DNA from 2 places in the Paraburkholderia sp. BR10882 genome. Region 2 is predicted to be linked to the other one. Evidence: riboswitches for the same ligand, from Rfam matches in the RefSeq annotation. Region 2 holds a riboswitch; the other holds the start of a gene.
The links. A riboswitch is a leader RNA that binds a small molecule or an ion and turns the genes downstream of it on or off. The one in region 2 is predicted to bind thiamine pyrophosphate.

Region 1: another riboswitch for thiamine pyrophosphate. It lies ahead of thiC (phosphomethylpyrimidine synthase ThiC); the one in region 2 lies ahead of AB3X99_RS35095 (FAD-dependent oxidoreductase).

The regions. Positions count from the first base shown of each region.
Region 1 is NZ_JBFPKP010000006.1:352,166-356,579, reverse strand. Features, by position in the region: gene AB3X99_RS18495 (hypothetical protein) at 1-233, opposite strand, end outside; gene AB3X99_RS18490 (glycine zipper 2TM domain-containing protein) at 552-773, opposite strand; gene thiC (phosphomethylpyrimidine synthase ThiC) at 986-2,917, opposite strand; TPP riboswitch at 3,022-3,151, opposite strand; gene AB3X99_RS18480 (GreA/GreB family elongation factor) at 3,249-3,656, opposite strand.
Region 2 is NZ_JBFPKP010000023.1:26,450-30,863, forward strand. Features, by position in the region: gene AB3X99_RS35085 (thiazole synthase) at 1-644, opposite strand, end outside; gene thiS (sulfur carrier protein ThiS) at 725-922, opposite strand; gene AB3X99_RS35095 (FAD-dependent oxidoreductase) at 965-2,113, opposite strand; TPP riboswitch at 2,378-2,492, opposite strand; gene AB3X99_RS35100 (ABC transporter ATP-binding protein/permease) at 2,804-4,414, shown strand, end outside.

The DNA of each region.
Region 1 (4,414 bases), on a different contig from region 2:
GCGATCGCAACCGGCGGCGAGGGATAGAGCGGTCCCGGATACTGCGCGTCGGGCACGGCGGCAGGCGCGGGGTTCGGCGCCGTTTGCACGACCGCGGTTTCCTGCTGGGTGGCGGCGACGGGCACGGTGCCGTAGTAGTAGGGCGGGTAGCCGTAGGGGGCGTAGTAGTAGCAGCCGGAAAGCGCGGGGAGCGCGCTCGCGGCGGCGATCACAAGCACAGACGGACGTTTCATGGCGGGCTCCGCGAGTGGCGAACGGCCGCGCAGGATGATCGCCATCAGGCCCGGGCCGTCTGATTCGTTCGAGCTTACGCCGTACCAACGCGCTTTGCGTCGTGCTTCGTTAACAGAATATTTCGCGTAGCCGTGCCGCTGCGACGACATCGACCCAAGCAAACGCGGCGCAGCCCGTGAGGGTCTGCGCCGCGCATCCTTCCCTGATGCACGCCGTGGATGGCGTGTTGCCTGTCGTGTCGTTTCTGCTCTGTGCCGTCGCTTCGATCGTGCAGCCCGTCGTGCAGCCGCATCGTCGATCCGTACTGGCGCTAACGCTTACTTGCCCACCTGATTGCCGATCACGCCACCCACCGCTGCGCCGCCCACGGTCGAGAGCGCATTGCCGCCGATCGCCGCGCCGGCCACGCCACCCACGCCCGCGCCGATCACCGTATCGCGGTCGCGTCTCGACATGTTGTCGCAAGCGCCGAGACTGCCCAGCACGGCGATGAGTGTCGTCACCGTGAGTAGCGTGCGTGCACGTTTGAGCGTATTCATTTTTCGACTCCCTACGCATGATGCGTTCGAGTGTGCGGTGCGGCGTGCGCTGGCACGCACGCTGCGCCTTCGACACCCTCATGCTAGCCACGCGACCCGTATCAGGGTGTGTGCGCTTGTCAGAGAGTTGTGGGAATCGTTAGTAAATGTTTCGGCGGGCGGCGAGCGCCCGCCGGGGCGTAGTGAGCCCTGAGTCAGCCCGAAGTCAGCGCTTACTGGCGCTGATAGATTTCGGCGCCTTGCTTGATGAACTCGACCGCCTTCACTTCCATGCCCTTCTTGAGGGCCTCGTCGTCGCTCACGCCTTGCCTGGCCGCGAAGTCGCGCACGTCCTGGGTGATCTTCATCGAGCAGAAGTGCGGGCCGCACATCGAGCAGAAGTGCGCGACCTTGGCCGAGTCCTTCGGCAGCGTTTCGTCGTGGAACTCGCGCGCCTTGTCCGGATCGAGGCCGAGGTTGAACTGGTCTTCCCAGCGGAACTCGAAGCGCGCCTTCGACAGTGCGTTGTCGCGCACCTGCGCGCCCGGGTGACCCTTCGCGAGATCGGCCGCATGCGCCGCGAGCTTGTACGTGATGATGCCTTCCTTCACGTCGTCCTTGTTCGGCAGGCCCAGGTGTTCCTTCGGCGTGACATAGCAGAGCATGGCCGTGCCGAACCAGCCAATCATCGCAGCGCCGATGCCCGAGGTGATATGGTCGTAGCCCGGCGCGATGTCGGTGGTGAGCGGCCCGAGCGTGTAGAAGGGCGCTTCCTTGCACCAGTCGAGCTGGAGATCCATGTTCTCCTTGATGAGCTGCATCGGCACGTGGCCCGGGCCTTCGATCATCACCTGCACGTCGTGCTTCCACGCGATCTGCGTGAGCTCGCCAAGCGTCTTCAGTTCGCCGAGCTGCGCTTCGTCATTGGCGTCGTAGATCGAGCCGGGACGCAGGCCGTCGCCGAGCGAGAAGCTCACGTCGTATGCCTTCATGATTTCGCAGATCTCTTCGAAATGCTCATAAATGAAGGACTCCCTGTGATGTGCGAGACACCACTTGGCCATGATCGAGCCGCCGCGCGAGACGATGCCCGTCATGCGGTTCGCGGTGAGCGGCACGTATTGCAGGCGCACGCCCGCGTGAATCGTGAAGTAGTCCACGCCCTGCTCGGCCTGCTCGATGAGCGTGTCGCGGAACATTTCCCACGTGAGGTCTTCGGCTTTGCCGTTGACCTTTTCGAGCGCCTGGTAGATCGGCACCGTGCCGATCGGCACTGGCGAGTTGCGGATGATCCACTCGCGCGTTTCGTGAATGTGCTTGCCGGTCGAGAGGTCCATGACCGTGTCGCCGCCCCAGCGGATCGCCCACGTCATCTTGTCGACTTCTTCGCCGATCGACGAAGTGACCGCCGAATTGCCGATGTTCGCGTTGATCTTCACGAGGAAGTTGCGGCCGATGATCATCGGCTCGCTTTCCGGGTGGTTGATGTTCGCCGGAATGATCGCGCGGCCGCGCGCGATTTCGTCGCGCACGAACTCGGGCGTGATTGCCTTGAGCGCGTTCTCGCCGAAAGCGGCTGCGCCGAACGCCTGGCCCGGATGCTGGCGGCCCATCATCGCCGCGAGCTTCGCGCCGTTCGGGCCACTCGCCCTGAGGCTTTCCAGATACTCGGCGCGGCGCTGGTTCTCGCGAATCGCGATGTATTCCATCTCCGGCGTGATGATGCCCTGGCGCGCGTAGTGCATCTGCGTGACGTTCTTGCCCGCCTTCGCGCGGCGCGGCGTGCGGTGCAGGCCGGGGAAGCGCAGTTCGGCCGTCGCGGGGTCGGCGGCGCGCTCGCGGCCGTATTCGGAGGAGAGGCCCGGCAGCGCTTCGGTGTCGCCGCGCTTTTCGATCCAGCCCTGACGCAGCGCAGGCAGGCCCTCACGAATGTCGATCTTCGCTTCGGGGTCGGTGTACGGACCCGAGGTGTCGTAGACGTAGATCGGCGGATTCTTCTCGCCGCCGAAGCCCGTGGGCGTATCCGCCTGCGTGATCTCGCGCATCGGCACGCGGATATCGGGCTGCGAACCGGTCACGTAGATCTTGCGGGAATTGGGCAGCGGCGCGATCGCGGCTTCGTCGACGTGCGCGTTGGCGGAAATGAACTTCGGATTCGCGTTCATGCGTCTCTCTCTCCATGCAAAGCAAAGTGGGAACAGCGGCTTAGCAGGAGACGAGACGGAACGTGGACGGACTTCGCTGTGATGAGGTGAGGCGCTGAGCGATGTTGCGAAGTCCGGACGCTTCCCTGCGCTGGCATTATCCAGATCAGGTTCAAAGGGTATTTCTCACCCGCGAAATACGCTGCACGACTTTCGTTCGATGCGGCGCATGACGCAGGACCCCCGCGTAAGCAAGGCCAAACGATACACCGCGCTGCGACGATCTGGCAAGTGCCATCTCGCGCGCGATGTGCCAGGCGCGGGGTATCGCGATGTGTAGTGTGGCCCCAGCTTACAGCGTGAAATCCTTCGAAGCTTCCGGCTGAAACAGGATGCGCTCGATCTTCAGGGTTTCGACCGCGCCGCCCGGCGTCGTGAAGCGCACGGCGTTGCCGCGTTTCGCGCCGAGGAGCGCGAGACCCGCGGGTGAGAACACGTTCAGGCGCCCGGCGTCGACGTTCGCCTCATGCGGATAGACGACGGTGTACGTGAGGGATGCGCCGTTACGCTCGTCCACGAGCGTGACCTGCGAGTTCATCGTCACGACGTTGGCGGCCATGTCGCGCGATTCCACGATCACGGCGTGTTCGAGGAGTTCGTCGAGCATGGCCTGGCGCGCGGGCGCGGCGCCGGGTTCGGCGGCGCATTTTTCGAGGCGGGCGACATCGAGTTCGGTGAAGTAACGGATTTTCTTCGACATGGCAGTCTTCCTTGCGATCCAGAAAAGATTCGAGGTAACGGCGAGGGCTGGGAGCGAACTCGCGCAATCGGGCGCGGGCCGCAGCGGGGCGTAACGGCGGTGTAACGGATCGGCCCGGAGCCCGACCGACCGGCTCCGATGGGTTGGGGGAGGCGGTTCAGTGCGGACGCCGGGCGGCGTAAAGCGGAGCGGAGAGAGTAGCTAGGGCGCGCGCTCGGGTGTCGAGAGGCCACGGCGCGGTTCGCTCGCGCTCGGCGCGTACGCGTGCCGACGCGCCGCGCAAATGACGCGGCGGCAAGGCGAATACGGGACGCGAAACGAGCGAAAGCATGGCGAGCGGCGTGTATGAAATCCGGTTGGTGAAAGTTAAGCGAAAGGTTTTGTCATGCTAGCACGGTCTTCCCAGCGCGGCGCAACGCGGCCGTTACACGGCAATATGGTGCGCGATCCGCGGTCCTCGCTTGCGCCGCTCACACTGTGACGCGCACGCAACGAATCGCTGCGCATAAAGCATCCTGAAAGCATCCGCAACACCCGGCGTTGTTGCATAATGCGCTTCGCCCGTCCCGGGTGTCCTTCGTACTCCGTCTTTTTTCGCGTTTTTGCGCATCTGCACCATGCCGTCGAGCTTCACACGTCCCGCCACCTTGCTGCCGGGGCGCCCGCGGTCCTGCCTTTCACCTGCCGCGGTGAATTGACGATGCCTCCCCGTTTGCCTTTCCACGTGAACACTCAATCTTTATTCGCCGGGGCCCAGC
Region 2 (4,414 bases):
GTGTTGAGCAGCACGCCGTCGAAGCCCCACTCCATTACCTGGCACGCGTGCGAAGGCACGCCCAGGCCCGCATCGACGATGAGCGGCACATCGGGCAAGCGCTCGCGCAGCACGCGCAAGCCGTAGGGGTTGATCACGCCCTTGCCGGTGCCGATCGGCGCGCCCCACGGCATGAGCGCCTCGCAGCCGGCGTCGAGCAGACGCCGGCCGATCACGAGGTCCTCGGTGCAATACGGCAGCACCTTGAAGCCGTCCTTCACGAGGCGCGACGCGGCCTCGATCAGGCCGACCGGGTCGGGCTGCAGCGTGTAGTCGTCGCCGATCAGTTCGAGCTTGATCCAGTCGGTTTCGAAGACTTCGCGCGCCATGTGCGCCGTCGTCACCGCCTCGTTGACGGTGAGGCAGCCGGCCGTGTTCGGCAGGAGCGGCACGCCGTGGCGCTTGAGCAGATCGAAGAAGCCGGCCTCGGCGGTGCCCTCGTTCATCTGGCGGCGCAGCGCGACGGTGATCATGCCGGGGCGCGCGGCAGCCATGGAGTCGGCGAGCGATTGCAGCGACGGATAGCGCGACGTGCCGAGCAGCACGCGGCTCGCGAAGGTTTCGCCGTAGAGCGTGAGCGCGTCGGCAGTGGTTGTGGTGGTCATGGGTTGGAATCCTTGGCGGTGTCGTGAACGCGCTCGCCGTGTATGCGATGCGCGCGACCGGTGGCCTGGGCGAGCGAGGCTCAGCCGCCGGCCACGGGGCTCACGACGTCGAGGCGGTCGCCCGCCTGGAGCGAGCGCGCGCCATGCTGGGTACGCGCCACGAAATCGCCGTTCAGCGCGACGGCGAACGGCGGACGCGCGCCGAATGCGGTGAGCGCATCGGCGACAGTCGCGCCCTCGGGCAGCGTGATCGGCTTCTGGTTGATTTGAATGTCCATGGCAAATACGTTCTCAAACTGCGGATTATTTCTGGTGAGGCGTCAGGCCGGCTCGTGCGCGCCCTGCGCGTGCAGCATGTCGCCCCAGCGAGACGCGCGGCGCAGCGACTCGAAGGATTCGGCATCGCTCACGCGGGCGTCGAGCAGCGCCTGGGCGAAGCGCGCGGCTTCGTCGGCGACTTCCGGCGCGATCATGAAGCCGTGCCGATAGAGACCGTTCACACGCAACGTGGTCTTGCCGTCCCAGATGAGCGCCGGGCGGTGGTCGGGCAGCGTCGGGCGGCACTGCGTGTTCAACTCGAGGATGCGCGCCTCGCCGAACGCCGGATGCACCGCGAACGCCGCGCTCAGCAGTTCGAGCGCCGAGCGCACGCTCACCGGCGAGCGGTCCTCGCCTTCGATCTCGGTCGCGCCGATCACGAAGACATCGTGTTCCTTGGGCGCGATATAGAGCGGATAGCGCGGATGCAGGAGCCGCACCGGGCGCGTGAGCGTGATGCCCGGCGCGTGCACGCGCGCGACTTCGCCGCGAATGCCGCGCAACCCCGGCAGCGCAGGTTTGGCGCCCAGCCCGCGGCAATCGATCGTCACGCGCGCGGGCGGCGGATTGGCCTCGTCGACCGTGGTGTGCCAGTGGGTTTCCACGCCGCGCGCAGCGAGCCCCGCCGCCAGAGCGGCCAGGGCCTGGCGATTGTCGAGCTGGCCCTCGCCTTCGAGCAGCCAGCCGCGCGCGAAGCGCCCCGCGAGCGCCGGTTCGGCGGCGTCGAGCTGCGCACCGGCGAGCGCGACGAAGTTGGCATCGGCGAGAGAACGCGGCGCGTTGGCGCGCACGCGGCGCTCGAAGAGCGGCGCTTCGGTGCGATCGGCGCTATGCCAGACCACGAGCGTGCCGTTGCGCTGGAAGAACACGGGCTCCGGCAACTCGGCCAGAATGCGCGGCCAGGTTTCGAGCGATGCGACGCCCAGCTCGGTAATGAGCATTTCGGCGACGGCAGCCTCCGCGAGCGGCGCGAGCATGGCCGCCGCGACCCAGGCTGCGGCTTCGCCGCCTTCGGGGCCGCCGCGCTCGTAAAGCGCGACGCGATGGCCCTCGCCGGCCAGACGCCATGCGACGAGCCGGCCGCTCAGGCCGCCGCCGAGCACGGCGAAGTCGGGCACGCTGCCCACGTCAGGGTTGCGGGCGCGGCTCATGACGACGCTCCGTCACGCAAGGCGAACGGCAAGGCGAACGCGATAAGAATCGGGGAACAAAGAGAATAGGCGGTCATCGTATCCTTTCCGTACGGCAGCAGCAGACGTACCCAAGGACGAAACCGGCTGGCAAGGCCGACCGTGGAGGCTATGCGGCGCAGACGGCCCGATACGGAATGCGTATACGAACCCAGGCGCCCAAAGCGCAGCCCGGCGGGAATCCTGGCGCCCCCGCCTTTTCAAAACCCAGGCTGGGCGCTCCGGTAAGACTTTCTGGAAACTTCCCGCGCCGGTATTACCCGGATCGGGTGCAAAGGGTTTCTCTCAGCCTCACTGGCGGCATGCCCGGCATACCGGTGAAGCACCCCTGTTTCGTCAACGACGATTAGACCACAAAACGCGCGCGGCCCGCAAACCTCGGCGGAACCGGGGGGCGTGGTCTGGCACAATGCCCTGAACCCGCCTCTTTCGCCTCGCGAGCCCGCGCGGTGAGACAATGAGCGCCACGCTACGGCGGCGCCAGCGTGCGCTTTTGTCTCCACGCCTCGCGCCGGTTTTGGCTCCGCCTGTGGCCCGTTAAGACTCACTTAAGCGCCCGACGACAGAATCGCTGCAAAAATCGCTGCAACGCTGCCGCCGTGCGGCGCGCGGCGCATGCCCCCAGCGGGCCGCCACACCTTCAGGACGCACATGACCAACCAACCTGCCCGCGCCACGCCCGATCAGAACGAGCATCAGAAGATCACCGCGTGGAGCCTGATCAAGCCCTACTGGGTCTCCGAGGAACGCTGGATCGCCTGGGGCCTGCTCGTCGCGATCATCGTGATGAACCTGCTCGTCGTGTGGATCAACGTGCGCCTGAACGGCTGGAGCGCGGAGTTCTACAACGCGTTGCAGGCCAAGGACGTCAAGCGCTTCCCGCCGCTGTTGATGACCTTCACCGAACTGGCGTTCGGCTTCATCATCCTCGCGGTGTATGGCCGCTATCTGCGCCAGATGCTCGGCTTTCGCTGGCGTCAGTGGCTCACCACGCGGTTCCTGAACGAGTGGCTCGGCAAGGGCGCGTTCTACCGCATCGAGCGCGACCGCCTCGCCGACAACCCCGACCAGCGGATCAGCGACGACCTCCAGTCGTTCGCCACGACCACGCTCTCGCTCACGCTCGACCTGCTCTCGACGGTCGTCACGCTCATCTCGTTCATCACGATCCTGTGGACGCTCGCGGGCGCGCTCACCGTCACGCTGGGTGGGCAGCCGCTCGCGATTCCGGGCTACATGGTGTGGGCCGCGGCGCTCTATGCCGTGTTCGGCTCGCTCGTGATCCAGAAGGTCGGCCACCCGCTCGTGTCGATCAACTACCAGCAACAAAAGGTGGAAGCGGACTTCCGCTTCGGCCTGATCCGCCTGCGCGAAAACGCCGAGCAGATCGCCCTCTACGACGGCATGGACACCGAGCGCAGCAACGCGCAGGGCCTCTTCGCGCACATCAAGGACAACTGGTGGCGCGTGATGAAATACACGAAGCGCCTCACCTTCGTGCTGAGCTTCTACGGCCAGATAGCCATCATCTTCCCGCTCGTGGTGGCCGCGCCGCGCTACTTCGCGGGCGCCTTCACGTTCGGCGTGCTGATGCAGATCTCGCAGGCGTTCGGCACCGTGAGCGACTCGTTCTCGTGGTTCATCAACAGTTACTCCACGCTGGTCGAATGGCGCGCTACCGTGAATCGTCTGCGCGAATTCGTGCGTGTGGTGCACTCGCCGCGTCTGAAGGAATCGGTCTCGCCCGCCACCGAGCACGGCGGCATCAACCTGCACTTCATCGACAACAACGAGCTCGCCACCGAGCATCTCAAGCTCTCGCTGCCCAACGGCACGCCGCTCTCGGAAGTGCGCGACATCGCCATCAAGCCGGGCTCGCGCTGGCTCGTGCGCGGCCCCTCGGGCGCAGGCAAGAGCACGCTGATGCGCGCGCTCGCGGGCCTCTGGCCCTTCGGCGAAGGCTCGATCGACGCGCCTGTCGATGCGCGCATGATGTTCATCCCGCAGCAGAGCTATCTGCCCATCGGCACGCTCAAGGCAGCGCTCACCTACCCGTCGCCTGCCGACGACTACAGCGACGAAGACTGCCGCGAAGCGCTGCGCGCCTGCCGCCTCGAAGAGTACGTGGATCGTCTCGGCGAATCGGCGCACTGGACGCGCGTGCTCTCGCCGGGCGAGCAGCAACGCCTTGCGGGCGCGCGCGTGCTGCTGCACAAGCCCGACTATCTGTTCCTCGACGAAGCGACGAGCGCGCTCGACCCC